DNA from 3 places in the Halalkalibacterium halodurans genome. Region 2 is predicted to be linked to each of the others. Evidence: riboswitches for the same ligand, from Rfam matches in the RefSeq annotation. Region 2 holds a riboswitch; each other region holds the start of a gene.
What was found. Region 2 has a riboswitch for S-adenosylmethionine ahead of FED51_RS06920 (ISL3-like element IS651 family transposase). Riboswitches for the same ligand answer to the same signal wherever they lie in the genome.
Positions count from the first base shown of each region.

Region 1: another riboswitch for S-adenosylmethionine. It lies ahead of metK (methionine adenosyltransferase); the one in region 2 lies ahead of FED51_RS06920 (ISL3-like element IS651 family transposase).
Region 3: another riboswitch for S-adenosylmethionine. It lies ahead of FED51_RS04445 (ATP-grasp domain-containing protein); the one in region 2 lies ahead of FED51_RS06920 (ISL3-like element IS651 family transposase).

Region 1 covers NZ_CP040441.1:3,438,770-3,445,287, reverse strand. The annotation lists gene FED51_RS16760 (GrpB family protein) at 1-146, shown strand, start outside; gene pckA (phosphoenolpyruvate carboxykinase (ATP)) at 402-1,985, opposite strand; gene FED51_RS16750 (hypothetical protein) at 2,234-2,590, shown strand; SAM riboswitch class I at 2,704-2,816, shown strand; gene metK (methionine adenosyltransferase) at 2,971-4,170, shown strand; gene isdC (heme uptake protein IsdC) at 4,579-5,244, shown strand; gene FED51_RS16735 (NEAT domain-containing protein) at 5,281-6,518, shown strand, end outside.
Region 2 covers NZ_CP040441.1:1,430,580-1,437,097, reverse strand. The annotation lists RNA gene ssrS (6S RNA) at 188-376, opposite strand; gene FED51_RS06930 (hypothetical protein) at 535-834, shown strand; gene FED51_RS06925 (homoserine dehydrogenase) at 776-2,029, opposite strand; gene FED51_RS06920 (ISL3-like element IS651 family transposase) at 2,115-3,332, opposite strand; SAM riboswitch class I at 3,518-3,631, opposite strand; gene aspS (aspartate--tRNA ligase) at 3,710-5,497, opposite strand; gene hisS (histidine--tRNA ligase) at 5,494-6,518, opposite strand, start outside.
Region 3 covers NZ_CP040441.1:918,504-925,021, reverse strand. The annotation lists gene FED51_RS04470 (glycoside hydrolase family 95 protein) at 1-1,080, opposite strand, end outside; partial or broken gene FED51_RS21530 (helix-turn-helix domain-containing protein) at 1,246-1,344, shown strand; gene FED51_RS04465 (LysR substrate-binding domain-containing protein) at 1,393-2,025, shown strand; gene FED51_RS04460 (hypothetical protein) at 2,113-2,313, opposite strand; gene FED51_RS04455 (GNAT family N-acetyltransferase) at 2,378-2,971, opposite strand; gene FED51_RS04450 (5-formyltetrahydrofolate cyclo-ligase) at 2,991-3,707, opposite strand; SAM riboswitch class I at 3,787-3,891, shown strand; gene FED51_RS04445 (ATP-grasp domain-containing protein) at 4,030-4,959, shown strand; gene argS (arginine--tRNA ligase) at 5,022-6,518, opposite strand, start outside.

The sequences.
Region 1 (6,518 bases), 2.0 Mb from region 2:
TTAGAGATTATCTTAATGAGAATCCAGAAAAAGCAAGAGAATACGAAACATTAAAAAAGAGGTTGGCATTAAAATATCCTAATGATGAACGTTTATACACCGATGAAAAGAAGAAGTTTGTTGATGGTATACTAAGTAAATTATAAAGTTTCTTCTTCAACAGACAGATGAAAATAATCAAGTCTGAAAATATGCAAGTTTTTATTCATTTTTTATAAACAAAGCCTAGTTATTTTTAATAGGATGAATGAAAGAAATATAGAGCATTAAAAGAAACCATTAGAGCCAATCCCTTTTAAGGACAAGGTTTTAGCTGTCAACATGGTTCTGGAATAGAAGGACCTGTCGTTTCGCTTGAATGACCTCGGCAACTAATGTTTGCCGAGGTCATTCTGTAATGGCTAAATACTTGGTCCTGCTTTTTGAATCGCTTCACTTACGTTCGTGAACCGTTTAAAATTTTCGATAAATTGCTTTGCGAGCTCCTGTGCTTTTTTGTCATACTTTTCTTTGTCGTCCCATGTGTTTCGAGGCTGGAGGACAAAGTCTGGTACCCCAGGACAACGCGTTGGGATATGCAGGCCAAATACCGAATCGGTGATCGTTTCAACCGTATTTAATTCCCCTTGAAGAGCTGCTTGAACCATCGCCCGTGTGTAGCTGAGCTTCATGCGTTGACCGACACCGTAAGGTCCTCCTGACCAACCGGTATTGACGAGGAACACTTGAACTTCGTATTGGGCTATTTTCTCCCCTAGCATCTCCGCATATCGAGCTGCTGGTAATGGTAAAAACGGTGCCCCAAAGCAAGTGGAGAATGTCGCTTCAGGTGACGTGACCCCTCGTTCCGTTCCAGCAAGCTTGCTCGTGTATCCTGATAAGAAATGGTACATCGCTTGTTCAGGAGTAAGTTTGCTTATTGGAGGCAGCACGCCAAAGGCATCAGCCGTCAAAAAAATAATCGTGTTCGGATGACCTGCGACGCTTGGGATCACACTGTTTGGAATCGCTTCAAGAGAATAAGCTGCCCGTGTATTTTCGGTTAACGATGTATCGTTGTAATCCGGTAGCCCTGTTTTTTCGTCAACGATGACATTTTCAAGAACGGAGCCAAAGCGGATCGCATTCCAAATTTGCGGTTCTTTTTCGTAGGATAGGTTAACACATTTGGCGTAGCAGCCGCCTTCAATGTTAAAAACGCCACGCTCCGACCAGCCATGCTCATCATCACCGATGAGTTTGCGGTTTGGATCAGCTGATAGGGTTGTTTTTCCTGTACCCGACAACCCGAAAAATAGAGCGACATCACCTTCTACCCCAACATTGGCTGAACAATGCATCGATAAGACATCTTGCTTTGGAAGGAGGTAGTTCATAACAGAAAAAATCGACTTTTTCATTTCTCCTGCGTATTCCGTTCCACCAATGAGGACGATACGCTCTTCAAACGAGATGATCACAAATGCTTCCGATCGTGTGCCATCTACCGACGGATCAGCTTTAAAACCTGGCGCTGAGACGATTGTAAACTCAGGTGTATGTTGCGTTAACTCTTCAGTTGTTGGCTGAATGAACAGCTGTTGAGCGAATAAATTGTGCCATGCAAATTCGTTTACGACTTGAAGGGGAAGACGATACGTCTTGTCAGCCCCTGCAAAACCGCGAAATTCAAACAATTCATCTTTATCAGCTAAGTACGTAAGAACTTTTTCGTATAAATGTAGAAACGTTTCCTTTTCAATGGCTTGGTTGACTTGTCCCCATTCGATTTTTTCATGGACAGAAGTCTCATCCACGATAAATTTATCTTTTGGTGAGCGTCCTGTATAAGCCCCTGTAGCTACTGTTAACGCACCAGTATCAGTCAGCCTTCCTTCGCCACGAAGCAATGATTTCTCCACTAAAGTAGAAGCTGGTGCATTTTTTAAGACGTGCTGGTCGCCCAGCAATTGTTCAAGACGTGTTGTAGTTGATATCGTATTCATGCAAGCAGACCCCTCTTCCTAAAAAGAATGTCATGATTTTTATTTAGTATAACACATTTAAATTAATAGTCTATACTATTATTAAAAAATGATAAATGTGACACTTTTTAAATAAAATTAGCTATACATCTTAAGGGAAGTAATGTTCTGCCATTAAGGCTTAGCTTTAGCTAAGTTTTCCTAAAAGGTTCCCCTTTAAGTGAGAGATGCATACGATACAGAAGCATCGGCTTAAGGAGGCTTTTAGCATGCAGGATGTATTTATTCTCGACATTGCAACAATAGCCGCGGTGGTGGCAGCCCTTGTGACCGTCGTCGGCAATGCGGTGAATATGGATAAAAATTATCGTTCGCTGCTTGCTGTTGCAATTGCTTCGGTTCTTTGGTTTTTGCCGAAAGAATGGGGAGAGCAGGTCATTATTGCACTAATCATCGGGTTAACTGCTAGCGGGGTGTACAGCCAAGTAAAACCGAGGGATAATGCAAATGAATTATTACGACTGCAAATGCGAGAAGAAATCCGGCAAGAGATGGAAGAGCATAAGAGTCGTGAGGACCGTCTCCATTCAGAAGAAGAAAATTCACAGCAAACTCGAAAAGAATAGTTGACCATTTTTTCGTCATGAATAACAAGACAAAAGAATGAACATTTTAATAAACAATGATTACCATATTGACACAGTGCCCAATCTACGTTATGATATGTCGCGAACGGATACTCTTATCCAGAGTTGGTGGAGGGACAGGCCCGAAGAAACCCCAGCAACCAACACCTGTTAAACAAAGGTGAAAAGGTGCTAACCTGCAAGGCGTTGCCTTGAAAGATAAGAGGCGAAAGGTATGTTAATTAACCCTTTTCCTCATAATGGAAAAGGGTTTTCCTCATTTTTATACTTTTGCAAGTGTGCTGTGGAGAATGAGTGCCGTATCATGTTTTGCGCAGCCTGCCGTTGGTAAGGGTGTGCTTAAGGGAGGATATTCGTAAATGGCAGATACAAGAAGTCGTCGCTTATTTACATCAGAGTCTGTTACAGAAGGACATCCTGATAAAATTTGTGACCAAATTTCTGATTCCATTCTTGACGAAATTTTAAAGGAAGATCCGAACGCTCGTGTGGCATGTGAAACATCTGTTACGACTGGTTTGGTTCTCGTTGCTGGAGAAATTACGACGAGCACATACGTCGATATTCCTAAAGTCGTACGTGACACCATTAGAAATATAGGATACACTCGTGCAAAATATGGCTTTGATTCGGAGACGTGCGCGGTGTTAACGTCAATCGATGAACAATCACCAGATATTGCTCAAGGTGTTAACCAAGCGCTTGAAGCCCGTGAAGGTCAAATGACCGATGCTGAGATTGAAGCGATTGGCGCAGGTGATCAAGGGTTGATGTTCGGTTATGCGAACAATGAAACGCCTGAACTCATGCCACTACCTATTTCTTTAAGTCATAAACTAGCTCGCCGTTTATCAGAGGCACGGAAAGATGAAATCCTTCCATACTTACGTCCAGACGGAAAAACGCAAGTCACAGTTGAGTACGATGAAAACGATCAGCCTGTTCGCATTGATACCATTGTGATTTCAACACAACACCATCCGGAAGTGACGCTGGAGCAAATTGAAAGCGACCTAAAACAGCATGTCATTCGTTCGGTTGTCCCAGAAGAGCTGATCGATGAAGAAACGAAATACTTTATTAACCCAACAGGCCGGTTTGTGATCGGTGGCCCTCAGGGAGATGCTGGTTTAACGGGACGTAAAATTATCGTTGATACGTATGGTGGATATGCTCGTCACGGCGGTGGTGCGTTTTCTGGAAAGGACCCAACGAAAGTCGACCGTTCTGGAGCATATGCGGCTCGATATGTAGCAAAAAATATTGTAGCCGCTGGTTTAGCTGACAAGTGTGAAGTCCAGTTAGCTTATGCGATCGGGGTTGCCAAGCCAGTGTCGATTTCGATTGATACATTTGGAACTGGTCAAGTGTCAGAGGCACGTTTAGTAGAGCTTGTACGGGAACACTTTGACCTTCGCCCAGCGGGGATTATTAAAATGTTAGATCTTCGTCGTCCAATCTACAAACAAACAGCGGCATACGGTCACTTTGGGCGAACCGATGTTGAGTTGCCGTGGGAGCAAACAGATAAAGCTGAAATTTTACGCCAACAAGCGTAGGGGAGAAGATGACTTCATGATGAGTGGAGTCATCTTTTTTCTTTTATGAAGAAGGGAAGGAAAGCAATTGTGAACACTAGTTTTCTTCAAATCGATCAAAAACTGTGTAAAAAGAAAGAAAAAAACGCACTTCCTAATTGACAATGATTATCATTGTGAGCTACTATTAATTCGTACCAAAACATGACACATAAAGGTGATCGTTGCCATGGGGGTGATGATATCAAAGGATTTAAACAATAAAATATGGGGAAGGGCGCTTTTTTTAAAGTATCAGGTGAGAATGATTATCATGTTCACTTATTTATCACCTGTGTTCGACACCGATCGTTTTATTTTTTTGCGATTGAGTGAGAATAATAATCAATTTCATCAATTATTTTTTCATTGATTGAAAGGAGAAAGGCAATGAAGGGGATTTTATCAAGGTTTCAATGGTTTTTATCCGTTTTTTTAGTTACTAGCTTTATTTCATGGACACTACTTTCGAGCGGTGCCCATGCGCAGAATCTGGCGGATGGTACATACACAATCCAATATACGGTTCTGCATGCCGATAACGATTCGGCTTCAATGGCGAATGATTATTGGGAAAAACCTGCGCGCTTGACGGTTAACGGTGGCAACATGACCATGCAAATGACGATTAACCATAGTTCATGGGTAACAGAATTTAAAGTGCCGAGCAATGGTGGCTTCCGTGATGTAACGGTTGTCAGTACGGACGAAGCAGCGGATAAGCGGGTCGTTGAATTTCCAATTTCAGATCTATCAACTCCGTTAGAGTCAAAGATTCACGTGACGGTGGAAGATATCGACTATGACCATGATTATACGATTCGTCTTTCCTTTGATACGAGCAGTATCCAAGAAGTAAATGTAGCAAGCACAAATGACGAAAAACAGGAAGAAAACGGAACATCTACTAAAGACAGCAACAAAAACGATACGACTGATACGAAGAAAACAGATAATCCGCAAACAGGGGATACCGATATTGTGTTGTGGGGTGCAGTGTTGGTCGTAGCTTTATCCGCTCTCATCTTTACGCGTTTCAAATGGCAAAGCCAATAGAGTTATGAAATCCAAGGGAGAAAGGGGAAATACGCAGTGAAGAGAAAATGGCAAAAGCTGCTGAGCATTCTGTCCGTTTGGATGATTCTTTTTGCCTCATTTGCGCCGTCTATCGCTGGAGCTGCTGAAGCGAATTCACTAGCCAATGGCGAGTATACGATAGATTTTAAAGTATTGAAAGATGGTACAAATGAAACGTCTGTTATGAACGGCTATACAGCGAAACCGGCAACAGTGTTTATTAACGGAAATGACACATACGTTGAAGTGACGTTAACTCAGAGTGATTGGATTAAAGTATTTCAGACGAGGCAAAACGGAACGTTCGTCGATGCCGAAGTCGTGTCAGAAGATCCTGAGGCAAACACACGTATCGTACGTTTTCCAGTAGAGGATTTAGCTACGAAGCTGGATGCGTATACACATGTTGTCATCCCGATGATTAACTATGACAACTGGTATACTGTCCAATTTCAATTTGATGAAACTAGCTTAACCCCAGTCAATGTGGAACAACCAGGTGAAGAGGAAAACGGTCAGCCGGAGGAAGAAGTAACGGAGCCAGGTGAAGGGGAATCTGGGCAACCGGAGGAAGAAATAACGGAGCCAGGTGAAGGAGAGTCTGGCCAACCGGAAGAGGAAGTAACGGAGCCAGGTGAAGGAGAGTCTGGCCAACCGGAAGAGGAAGTAACGGAGCCAGGTGAAGGAGAGTCTGGCCAACCGGAAGAGGAAGTAACGGAGCCAGGTGAAGAAGAATCTAGCCAACCAGAAGAGGAGGCTACAGAGCCAGGTGAAGGTGAAGAAGAGTCTAAGCAACCAGAATCACCTGAACTAGAAGATGGAACATACACGATCGACTTCAGGGCACTACGGGCAGACAATGATAACCTATCATCTATGGACGGCTATTTAGGAAAGCCAGCATTGCTAGAAGTAGAAGGTGGGAAAATGTTCGTATCGCTTACGATTAACGAACGGGAAGGTCAATTCCTTACAGATGTGCGTTTAGACACTAACGGAGAGTGGACGAGTGGCACGGTAGTAAGTGAAGATCCAGAGAACTTATCACGTGTAGTGAAATACGAAGTTGCGAACATCGCGGCGGTTATTGATGCGGAAGTGGATATGTATGTTCCACGAGCGAACTACCGTAATACGCAAAAGTTCCGCTTAGCGTTTGATATGGACAGCATCACAGAAGTAGAGGAAGAACAACCAGAGGAGCCAACAGAGCCAGGACAGCCAGAGAAGCCGGAACAACCAAGTGACGAAAC
Region 2 (6,518 bases):
GAAATGACTATATCATAACAGATCGAAAAAACAAAGACCTCAACGCTGGATTCTGGGGAAACGAATATGAGTTAAAAAGGGGTTCATTGAGGTTGGTCTTACTTATGGCGGAAGCGATCGCTTTACTCTCTTAAGCGTAAAAAAACCTAAGGGTGTGTCCCCCTTAGGCTCAAAATACAGTGTGTGAAAGAGTCCCAAATGTGCCGTCGAAAACTTTGGTTTTGAACCTGCCCTCGGCAGGTGGGTGCTCTGCTCATCACTTCTTACGTCCCTCATCTATGAGAAAGGGCATGTAATCCATGAGGAGACAACAAGCTCCCTTATTCAAAAGTGTTGGCTCAAAACGTACAGTTATGCACGTACACCTCAGGACTCTTTGTTCAATTTCTGACCTTATTCTAGCATAAAGACCTCATCTTATGCAAGAGTGCACCATCTTTTTTCGCAATTTTCAGTCATTGTTTTCTTTTGTCGCTCACCTTGTAACTGTGATACGATAAATAGCAAATCCATTACTGATTATGGAGGGTTTACATGGACTGTCTTGCAAGTCAACGCTATGTTCTCATCAGGCAAGAAATAGGATGGATCGAAAAACGAACGATCGAGGAAACGTTTGAAATGCACCTGTTTCCTGATCAATTAGTAACATCATCAGAAACCTTTCCGCTCAAGCAGATTTTAGATATTTCTTACCGTAAGTCTGAAGAGGATATGGGCTATCTTTATCTTCATACGACCAGCGGTGTACGCACGTTTATTATTAAAGATGACCCTAAGCCTTTTGTTCAAGCGTTTCACCGATTGACGAAGGGTGATGCATATTTGTCGTAGCTAGCTGTTTTTCAAACGCCCCATAAACACGATAGAGACTTAATCCTAGCTGCTTCGAAATGAATGGGATAACATCCTCATATACCTTCAGCCACCACGCTTCGCCTTCGTCCGCCGCAAATGTATTGATCCGTTGACACGGTAAGTGCTCTACCACCTTTTCTGCTTCCTTTTTTTCATGAGCAGCAACCATGACAAGGACGTTCGCGATCCTGTTTTGCTCTTTTTCTTTTATGAGCATCGGTTGACGTTCTCCTTTGTATCGTTCATGGAACAAGTAATCTTCGACCATGCTGTTGGCCGTCGCCTCCTTCCCTGCACCAGGTCCAGTGAACAGCAGTCGCTCGATCGCTTTCCCTTCCAAGACAACAGCGTTCGTAACGCCATAGACTGTACTAAATGGATGATCGTTTGTAAAAAAGGCAGGTGCAACAGACCCAATAATGGTGTTATTTTTTACAGAGGCTCTACCGTCAAGCTTTAACGTGAGCCCTAGTGATTGACCTAATTCGACGTGCCAGTCGAGCACGTCATGTAGTCCGCTTCGCGAAATGTCGTCACGGTTTGACCAAATCCCAAAACAAAGTCGTGCTAATATTCGGATTTTATACCATGCATCATATCCTTCAATGTCGTCCGTTGGATCAGCCTCTGCATACCCTTTGGCCTGGGCTTCCTCCAGCATGTCTTGAAACGGTCGGTTTTGCTCAATCATCCCTGTTAAAATATAGTTTGTCGTTCCATTTAAAATCCCCGCTACTGATGTAAAGGAAGTCGTCGCTAGCGTACCTTTAATGGCATTTAAAATCGGGATTCCTCCGGCTACCGCTGCCTCGTAACAAAGGTACGTGTCGTTTTCGGCAGCTAGCCGTTCCAGTTCCTCTCCTCTTTCAGCAACGAGTTTTTTGTTTGCGGTCACGACGGGTACGCCTTTTTTCAAAAAGAAGCGGACATAATCATACACTGGCTCAATTCCACCAGCCGCCTCAAATACCACATCATAATGACGAGCAGCAAATGTCTTCCAATCGTCTGTTACAAGGGCGTACTGTTCACTATGTTCATGCTTTCTCCGATTGGTCACAAGCAACATTTCGAGAGTAACTTCTTTCCTTAATCCTCGCTCCAATTGAACTAGACTCTCGACAACACCTTGCCCAACGGTGCCAAATCCGATCACACCAACTTTAATCATCTGATTATTTCCCCTTTCGTATGCCCTCTCCTCATTTTTAGGTTCTTAGTCAAATGTTGGGGTGGCATAGGAGGGCGAGCCCCTCTTATCCTACCCCGAATGTCTGATGTTTGAATTGATGATGCAAGAGAATACGGTTTCGCAAGCGATCATAACGCCGAAAACCAAAGGCATTTCTCTTAATCACCTTCGTTTGATTATTCAGTCCTTCAATAAAACCATTGTTTAAGCCAAACGCGAGGCTATTCAAGATCTCGGTCTGCCAGTTCTTCAGCGTCTGAATGGCTCGGTGGAACTCCTTTAACGGGCTCGCCTCCACTCTTCGGTAAAAGGCGTAGAGACCTTGTTTCACCTCGCTCATTCGTCCTTCCCTTCCTTGCATCTTCGCTTCTTGATACCACTGACGAAAATGTTCTTTTAGCTCATACGCTTCCCTTAAATCAGGGGATAGCTCTAAGTACCGCTCCACCTTCTTCTTTTGCTTATCATCCAGTCCTTCTCTCTCTTTCTGAAACAGATGTTTGATCCGTTTACATCGTTTTCGATGATACGGATGGAACGCTTTTTGCACTCGGCGGCGAACCCCTTCCAGAGCCCAGTAGATGTAACGACAGAAATGGAACGGATCCCCAATGATGAGCGGGTGGCCTAAGGCCTTTTGAACAGCCGACTTGAAGGTATAACTGAGATCCATCACGACTGTTTTCACATGATGACCCTTCTCTTGAAGATATCGTTTAAGCGTATCGGCTTTACGATCCGGTAAGATATCCAGTGGCTTCCGTGTATCTGCATCCGCAATGATCACTTGATATTTCCCCGCATTCGTATCCCCTTTGTAATCATCAATCGCAATCCGAGGAGGAAGGTGATCCACCTTCTTCACGAGGGGGGCCGCCAATTGATCAAACCGGCGCATGGCAGTTGTCACGGACGTTTGGAATTGATTCGCTGTGTCCGTAAAGTTCTTCCCTTGAATGAGCCGTAAGCGAAACGCTTGATTCCATTCTACTGTCTGACGCTGATATCGCTCTACAAAACAGGCTTTCTCCGCAAACCGCTTCCCGCATCTGCACGCGTACCGGCGCTTTCGATAGAATAGATACACCCACCGTTCAAAGAGCTTGAGATGTTGAACTTTTTGGATGCGGTAATCATGGATTCTCTCGGTTCTCTCCCCGCAGGATGGGCAACGATGAGGCGTTCGCGGCATTTCTACATGGAGCGCGATAAAGTCCTCTCGTTCCTCCATCTTTGTGACCTTCACACCTTTTAATCCGGGCAAATCCATGGTAAAATTCATCGTACACGCAGCTCCTATCCTTTCTTTGTTTCTCGGCAATTCAAGGATAATGGATAAAGGAGCCTGCGTGCATTTTTTTTGCCCTCTTTTGTGCAAAAACCCCAACATTTATTGTAGAGCCCATTTTTATAAAAACTTGGCTCTCTAACAAAAAAACCTTTCCGATAAGGAAAGGTTTTCGCCTTCGCTTATCTTCCAGAATGAAATCATTCTGCTGAAATTAGCACCTTCGTTTGCTTGGCTAACAAACGGGTTGCCGGGCATCATCGGGTCAGTCCCTCTGCCTCTCTCGATAAGTCTTTTTATTATCACTTTTCACTTGATCTTGATTGCCATTATAAGCAGGAAATATCCGCCTGTCAATGAAAAGATTTTGATCACACGTTTACTTTATCTGGCTTATGACCAATAATTGATAAATTTAAATCGAGCAGTTGTTCTAGACTAACTTCTCCTGGCGCTTCTGTTAACAAACAACTTGCGCTTGCTGTTTTCGGAAACGCAATAGTATCACGAAGGTTCGAGCGACCAGCTAAAAGCATGACGAGTCGGTCAAGCCCAAGAGCAATTCCTCCATGTGGCGGGGTCCCATATTCAAACGCTTCAAGCAAAAAGCCAAATTCTTTTTGGGCACCCTCTTCTGTGAAGCCTAGAGCCGCAAACATTTTCTCCTGAACCGGGCGCTGATAAATCCTTTGGCTTCCACCTCCAAGCTCATAACCGTTTAACACAAGGTCATAGGCATCGGCGCGAACGCTCGCTGGATCTGTTTCAAGCTTCGTTAAATCTTCTTGCTTCGGACTTGTAAACGGATGGTGGAGGGCGACGAATCGCTTCGCCTCTTCATCGTATTCAACAAGTGGAAAGTCCACAACCCATAGGAAGTTAAATTTCGACTCGTCGATCAAGTTGAAATCTTTACCTAGCTTTAAGCGAAGAGCACCAAGGCTATCGAAGACGACTTCCTTTTTGTCAGCAGCAAAGAACAGCAAGTCTCCATCCTCTGCCCCCATCGCTTGCTGTAACTCAGCACCAGTCTCTCCTGCAAAGAACTTCGCAATCGGGCCTTTCAGCTCATCTTCTTCTACCTTCAACCAAGCTAACCCTTTCGCGCCGTATGGTTTGACAAACTCGGCAAGCCCGTCGATCTCTTTACGGGACAGGCTTCCTGCTCCGCCTTTCAAGTTTAGGCCTTTAACAATTCCGCCACTCTTGATAGCACTTGAGAATACTTTAAAGTCACTATCTTTCACAATGTCAGACAGTTCAATGAGTTCCATTTCAAAACGAGTGTCTGGCTTATCTGAGCCATATCGGTTCATCGCATCGTCATACGTCATTCGTGGGAACGGCAAAGCGACGTCGAGCCCTTTTACTTCTTTCATGATTTTTGCCATCATGTTTTCCGTCATCGTAAGCAAATCTTCTTTATCCATAAAGGACGTCTCAATATCGATTTGAGTAAACTCTGGCTGGCGATCAGCCCGTAAATCCTCATCACGGAAGCAGCGAACAATTTGATAATAACGCTCAAACCCTGAAACCATAAGAAGTTGCTTAAAAATTTGCGGTGATTGGGGCAATGCGTAAAATTCCCCGTGATGGACCCGACTCGGCACTAAATAGTCGCGAGCGCCTTCCGGTGTACTTTTCGTCAACATGGGTGTTTCAATTTCAAAAAACTCCTGTCCATCAAGAAAATCGCGAATAAGCTTTGTTGTTTGATGACGGAGCTTCATCGTCTCCTGCATGTCTGGACGACGAAGATCCAAGTAACGATACTTTAAGCGAATGTCTTCTGACGCGTCCGTGTTCGCTTCAATTTGAAACGGGAGTGATTTCGCTTTATTTAAAATTGTCAGGCGCTCTACATGAACCTCGATGGTTCCTGTCGCAATTTTGTCATTGACTGTACTTGGGTCCCTTTTTAAGACAACTCCTTCCACATCAAGGACGTACTCATTGCGCACCTTCTCTGCTGTCTCAAGTGCCTCCTGTGAAATATCGCTGTTGAACACGAGCTGAACGACACCCGAGCGGTCCCGTAAATCAACAAAAATGACCTGCCCTAAATCTCTTCTTCGTTGCACCCATCCTTTTAATTGAACTCGCTCGTTCACTTGCTCCTCTGATAGTTGTCCGCAATGATGCGTACGTCCGATCATGATTCGTTTCCTCCTTCGACTTGTTGTTTCATATGTGAGACTAAATCAGTTAGCGCGACATCTGTCTGCTCTCCTGTTTCCATATTTTTCACATTGACTTTACCTACCGCCAGCTCATCCTCGCCTAAAATAACGGTCCATTTCGCGTGAAGGCGATCTGCCGCCTTTAGTTGCCCTTTCATTTTCCGGTCTAAATAATCTTTCTCTGCGGAAATGCCAGCATTTCTTAGTTGATAGACGAGTTCGACCCCTTTATCTTTGGCCGCTTCCCCTAGCGTGACAACATAGCAATCAATCGCTTGGTTGTGGGCAGGTTTAGCCTGTTGAGCCTCCAACGCCATAATCGCCCGTTCGATCGAAAGGGCGAACCCAATTCCTGGTGTTTCCGGTCCACCGATCTCCTCGACTAATCCGTTGTAACGACCACCACCACAAAGGGTCGTAATCGCACCAAAGGCTTCCCCATCCACCATCACTTCAAAGGCTGTATGATTGTAATAATCAAGGCCACGAACAAGGGTCGCATCAACGACAAACGGAATATTTAATGCGGTTAAATACGATTGCACCTTTTCGAAATAGGCCTTTGATTCTGTGGATAGATAGTCATGAATCGACGGGGCCGTTCCCATCAGCTCATGATCCCGATCCTTTTTACAGTCTAAGATGCGAAGTGGATTTTTTTCTAGGCGATCCTGACAATCGTTGCAAAATTCATGAATTCTTGGCTTAAAGTGGTTGACGAGTGCTTCTCTGTGGGCAAGTCGGCTATCCGTATCTCCTAGGCTATTGATCACGAGCTTTAGATTTTTTAGTCCAAGCTCTTCGTAAAATCTCATCACAAGGGCCAACACTTCTGCATCAATAGCAGGATCAGCGCTTCCTAGTGCTTCTACACCAAACTGAACAAACTGCCGCATCCGTCCTGATTGCGGCCGCTCATAACGGAACATTGGCCCGATATAAAACAACTTCGTCGGTTGATTCGCTTGTCCGTATAGTTTATTCGAAACATAGGCGC
Region 3 (6,518 bases), 510 kb from region 2:
CCGTGTTTCTTCATTCCAAATCCCTTGTAAATTGGCAGGTTGGGTTCCTGGACGAGAGCTGGCGATCATTAAATACCGACCATACTGGAATAAGAGCTCCACCAACCCAAGATCACGGCTACCATATTCCTTTATTCGTTGATCGGTTGACATGTCCGCTGGGGCTATGCTCTCTCCCAAATGCAGCGAAACCCTATTAAATAGCTTCGTGTAATCTTCAAGATGACGATTAACAATCTCTTTATATCCTCTCTTACAAATCGCCTTGATTGTTTCAATTGTGCGCAAGCTAGGATCTCGTTCTAAGCAGCTCGCCCCTGTACTTGGATCAAAGGAAGTCGACGCACTAAAATATAAAGTTGCACAAGTCGCCCCCATTACGTGCAATCCGTCGGCATCTACTTTCAACGACCCACCTTCGTTGACGGCAGCAAGTCTCCCGTGAAACTTCATCCCCTGCGACATATCTGGATGTCCGTAACGTACAGGATTCTCTTCATCATAGTAACTAGGTGACACGTGCTCTGGTGCTGTGCCGGATATCGTATAGTGTTCCGCACCAACGCTCGATACATGTCTCAGCAGACTATCCAGCTTGGCCCGGAAACTGAGGAACCCCTCCTTGCTTGCGGTTAAACGAACGACGATGGCTCGGTCAGGATACGTTACAAATAGTTCACGGGTATACTGTACGCCACCAATTGTGTAAGTAACGGTGACGATCCCTGTAGATAGATCTAGCTCTCGGTGATAATGAGGAGCCACAACTTGGCCATGATCCATGAAAATGTTCAAATCGCCAAAAGGTAAATAGGATTGCGTATAAGGACCCATCATGTCCCTTGAGAGCTGATCTGCTTCTTCATACTTTTCTTGTGCGATCAGCTCTCTCACTTTCGGCAGTACCTCCTTCACCCTTGGATTATTCCAATCCTTCGGGTAGCCTGACCATAACGTGTCTTCATTTAAAGCGATACGCTCCTTCTCGACCTTTCCGAATACCATCGCCCCGAGGTTACCGTTCCCTATAGGTAGCGCTTCCGTCCAAAAACTAGCTGGAGAATCGAATTGAATCTTCATAAAGTTTTCTTCCCTCCTACGATTGTTACATAACATTTTTTAACTTCATCTTCCCAGAATCGAACGTTTGTAACCATGTCAGAATTATAGATGAGAAACCGTTACATTGACACTGCACTTTTTTGCGTTTAGTATAATAAATTCACTTTTGGAGCAGCCAAACAGTTAAACTATGTCCAATCAAATGTAACTGCTCGATTACAAAAGCTAGAAAATGAACTAGGCGTTTTGTTATTTTATCGAAAACCAAAAGGAGTCCAATTGACAGAAAAGGGCGTCCTTTTTCAACAATATGCTGATTCTATTTTACGAATGGTCGAAGAATCAATCCGAGTATTACAAGATCACGAGCAGCCCAATGGCTCCCTTCGAATTGGTGTAGTTGAAACGGTGACATGTGGTCATTTCATCCCTCTGATTGCGTCTTACCAATCAACATACAATCAAGTCGAGCTTAGCATTAAAACAGGTCAAACTCCTCAATTATTGGAGAAGGTTAAAGAATATGATTTAGACGCTACATTGGTTACAGACATACCTAGCTTCCCTTGGATCGAGATAGACGAAAGTTGGACAGAAGAGCTTGTCGTCCTATCGCACGATGAGTTTAATTTTACAACACTGCTTGATCGGAAATGGGTCGTTTCTTCATCTGGGTGTCCATTTCGAAAAAGGTTGGAGGAATGGTTGCAAGATGAGGGAGGATCACTTGAGAACTATCTTGAGATTCACTCACTTGAAATATTATTAAGTAGTGTCAAATCTGGCTTAGCGGCTACCCTCCTCCCTCGGTCCGTATTAAAAGGCGCCTACGAAGATCTTTACGCTTTTCCAATCCCTGAAAAATATCGTTACATGACGACTGCGCTTTTACGAAGAAAGGAGAAACATACAAGCTATGCCTATCAAGCCTTTTGTGAAATGGTGAATAGAGACGGATTATGAAAGAAACAGTGTTGGCAAATCCTGCTGTCATCTATGAGTAAGGCTTTACAATAATCGATCCTATTTTTTGACCAGCAAAGCATGCCGTTAGAAAAAGAATCGATAACCGGCTAATAGTAGCAGCCCAGAAATCAAGGAGGTGATGATCTGTTTCATGCTTAATTGAACCGCAAACGACGCACCCATCTCCTTCTTAACAGCCGAAAGCGTGACCGCACACGAAGAAAGAGTTGAGGCTAAATAAACAAGGACAACCAGTTCACCAGTTGAGACCGTAGACAGTAACACCCCTTCTCCTTCATTATATTGAAAAAGCCCGCCAAATGGCGAGCTGCGATGAACAACTATAAAACTAGGATCTAGTACGAACCAATGGCTGATGTTTCTGCTCATAATCTTCACGTATGATCGCATAAACCTTGAAATCTCGATGCGCCCCTTTGACATAGATGGCGCGGCGATGGGTACCCTCATAGATCAACCCCGCCTTTTCCATCACTCTTGCGGACGAAATATTTTCGGCAAAGCATTTTGCTTGGATTCGTTCGAGCTCCATATTATTGAAGCCAAATTCGACTAAGGCGTTCACCGCTTCAGTCATAATTCCTTCACCCCAATATGGTTCCGATAAGACATAGCCTAGCTCTGCCGTTTTGTCTTTTGGCTTCCACCAAACAAAATCGACCGTTCCGATCATTCGCTCGTTTCTTTTCAGCTCAATGGCCCACGGAGAGACATCTCTTTCATCGTATTTGTTTAAGGCAAACGCTAAAAACGCTTCGCTATCTTTGATGCTTTGGTGCGTTTCCCAAAGGACGTATTTGGTCACCTGTTCATTGGACGCATAGTCGTAAATGGCCGCCGCATCATCTTTATGGAACTTCCGCAGTCGTAATCGTTCAGTTTCTATCGTTGGCAAGTCTCCATAGATGTCTTCAATTTCCATGTTAACCCTCCCTTTCTATTTATTGCTTCTTTGTCAGTTCGCGTATTTCGCGCAGCACTGGCATTGCTTCGAGTTCCTCCTCGGTAACCTCTGACCATACAATTCCGGTCGGCTTTTCAATCGCTCCTACTGACTGCATAAGTCCTTCCGTTGTGGCAATCCAGTCAACGGTTACATCGTAAGCATCCCGAGGTAATTCCACGTCCACAAGCTGTACCTGATGAACAGTGGTCACGACAGGGACCGGACGATTACCGAGCTCACGTATGATCGCATACTCCCGATCAGCATAGCCCTCCCCTTTGCCGATCCGTCTTCCCGAGCGATCGACCGCGACCGACCCCATTACGATCAGATCAATTTCTGGCATCTCTGTTAATGAAATCACTTTTCCATAGGAGAGAATGTTGCGAAGGCTCACCGCTTTACGCTCCTCTCCTTCTGGCACCCACTCTGGCTTTACGAGGATAAAACCATCTTTCAGTCTTGGCGTTGGGACGAGCAACGTTTTCCCGTCCATTAACACTTGCGCTCGTAACGGTAGCTGAGGTGAGTCAGGATTTACTTTAACGACTTTTGCTTGCTTATACGCCTCAAGCTGGATTAAATGGCGGGTAGCCTGCTCTGCCCCTTTGAAGTTCGGAATACGTCCTTTTAACGGAAACGGGAAACGGCCAACCTTTTTTTCGGTCATTTCCTGCCACATTTGTTCCCGTATCGCTTGTTTATCTGTCAATCTATTCCCCTCCATTTTTTTCGTTCATATGGATTGCTTTATTCCCATCATTCTGATATGATTACTTAAACTTCATATTTTCTTATCCAGAGTGGTGGAGGGACTGGCCCTATGAAGCCCGGCAACCTCTTTTTTTAAAGAAGGTGCCAATTCCAGCAGAACATGATGTTCTGAAAGATAAGAAGCGAACGGATCGCACGTCTTCTTATCGAAGAGGTGTTTTTTCTTGTTTTAACACCTTATCTGTCGGAAAGATTACTTGTTATTGTACCGAAAACAGCAAGACAAAAAAAGAACAACTTGGAATGAGGAGGCGTTGTACATGAAAAAAATTTACGTAATCCACGAAAACGATGAATGGACGGTTCACCTATTTAAACGACTTGAGGAGCTTGGACTTCCTTATGAGGATTGGCATCTTCGTTCAGGTTCAATCAAACTTCATGAAGCACCGCCAGAAGGTGTGTTCTATAATCGAATGAGCGCCTCCTCCCATACGCGCGGACACCGTTACGCTCCTGAGTTAGCCGGCGCTGTCCTCGCTTGGCTTGAGCGCCATGGGCGGACGGTCATTAACGGTTCTCGCGCTTTGCAGCTAGAAGTAAGTAAAGTGAATCAATATATGGCGCTAGAAACGTTCGGGATCACCACTCCGAAAACGATTGTAGCTGTAGGAAAGAAAGAGCTACTTGATGCGGCAGCCTCCTTTGAAGGACAAGCCTTTATTACGAAGCATAATCGTGCAGGCAAGGGGCTTGGCGTCCAACTATTCCAACACATTTCAGCTTTAAAAGAGTATGTAGAAAGTGATGAATTTGAAGAGCCGGTCGATGGCATCACCCTTCTTCAGCAATACATTCAAGCAGCTGAACCTTACATTACACGCTGTGAATTTGTCGGCGGCGCATTTCTATATGCTGTTCGTGTCGATACATCGGAAGGATTTGAGCTATGCCCAGCCGATACGTGCTCAATCGAAAGCAAATTTTGCCCAGTAGGGGAAGAACCCACGTCCAAATTTCAAATTTGCAAAGATTTCCATGACCCAGTCATTGAAAAATATGAACAAGTGCTGAAAGCGAACGACATTCAGGTTGCCGGCATTGAATGCATCCGCGATAAAGACGGAACACTTTACACGTATGACATTAACACGAACACAAATTACAATTCGGAGGCAGAGCAACGGGTAGGACAGTACGGCATGTTAGAGGTTGCAAAGTATTTAAAGAGCCTTTTGTCATTGGAGTGAGCTCGTCGCCTATGTAGACAAATACACGTTGAGGTGGCTCTACTTGTGCCACCTCGTTGTCATTATAATTCTTCCGGTGTTTTCACCCCCAGGACAGCCATAGCATCTGCGATGACTTCGCCAGTCCTTTCAGCTAGAATAAGCCTTGCCTGCCTCACCGTTTCATCATCTGCGAGAATGACGTATTTGTGGTAGAATTGATTGAATTTTTTACTGACGGTAAGGACATAACGGGCGAGCTGATGCGGCTCTCTTGCCTCGGTCGCCTTAATGAGCACATTCGGATAGTGAATAAGCACTTTTAACAAACTCCACCCTTCATCGTTCGTCACATGCTGCCAGTCCATGTGACGGCTATCATTTAGCTTATCCCCTCTCCGAAGAATGCTCTGGATTCTCGCGTACGTATACTGAACGTAAGGACCTGTCTCCCCTTCAAAGCTCAACGCGTCCTCTAAGCGAAAGTTCACATCTAGCCGGCGATCTTGCTTTAAATCGCCGAAAATGACAGCACCAACACCTACTGCTTCTGCCACCTCGTGTAAATGTGGATGGTTTGGGTGCTTTTCCTTTATTTTTGCCTTCGCATGGGCGACAACGTCATTCAGTACATCTTCTAGCATCACCACCCGACCTCTTCGCGTTGACATCTTCTTCCCATCCAACCTGAGTAATCCGAACGAAATGTGCTCACACTGATCCGCCCATTTATAGCCCATTTTCTTTAGCACGTGGAACACTTGCTTGAAGTGAAGCGTCTGTTCCCCTCCGACGACGTACAACAATTTTTCCCCTTTTTGCACGTGATGACGATAGATCGCCGTCGCTAAATCCCTTGTCGCATAAATGGAGGTTCCGTCCGATTTCACGATCAAACATGGAGGCAAGTCAGCATCCTCTAATGGCACGACAAGAGCACCTTCACTGCACGTGAGCAGTCCTTTTTCTTGTAGTTCCTTGACGACAGGTGCCATTTGATCATTGTAAAAGCTTTCCCCTAGGACATAGTCAAATTCAACCCCTAACCTGTTATACATTCTGTCAAATTCGTTCAGGCTTTCCTTGACAAAATAAGTCCAAAGACGGTCCGCTTCTTCATCACCTTCTTCCAGCTTTTTAAACCACTCCCTTCCCTCGTCTTCCAGCGATTCGTCCTTTTCCGCCTCTTCATGAAAACGAACGTAGAGTTCCAAAAAGGAGGCGATTGGGTTTTGCTTGAGAGCAACATCCCCACCCCAACGTTGATAGGCCGCAATTTGTTTCCCAAACTGTGTTCCCCAATCCCCAAGATGATTCACACGGATCGGATCATAGCCTGTTTTTTTCAGAAGATGGTACAACGCATGTCCGATAATCGTTGAACGCAAGTGGCCAATGCCGAATGGTTTTGCGATATTAGGAGAAGACATATCGATGACGACACGTTTACCATCCCCGCTATTCGGCTGCCAATACTGATTGGATTTCATCTCCTGAAATAATTGCCCAGCCACCGTCTCGCGATGAAAAAAGAAATTCACATAGCCTCCTGTCGCTTTTGCCGTGACCTCTTTATGTTC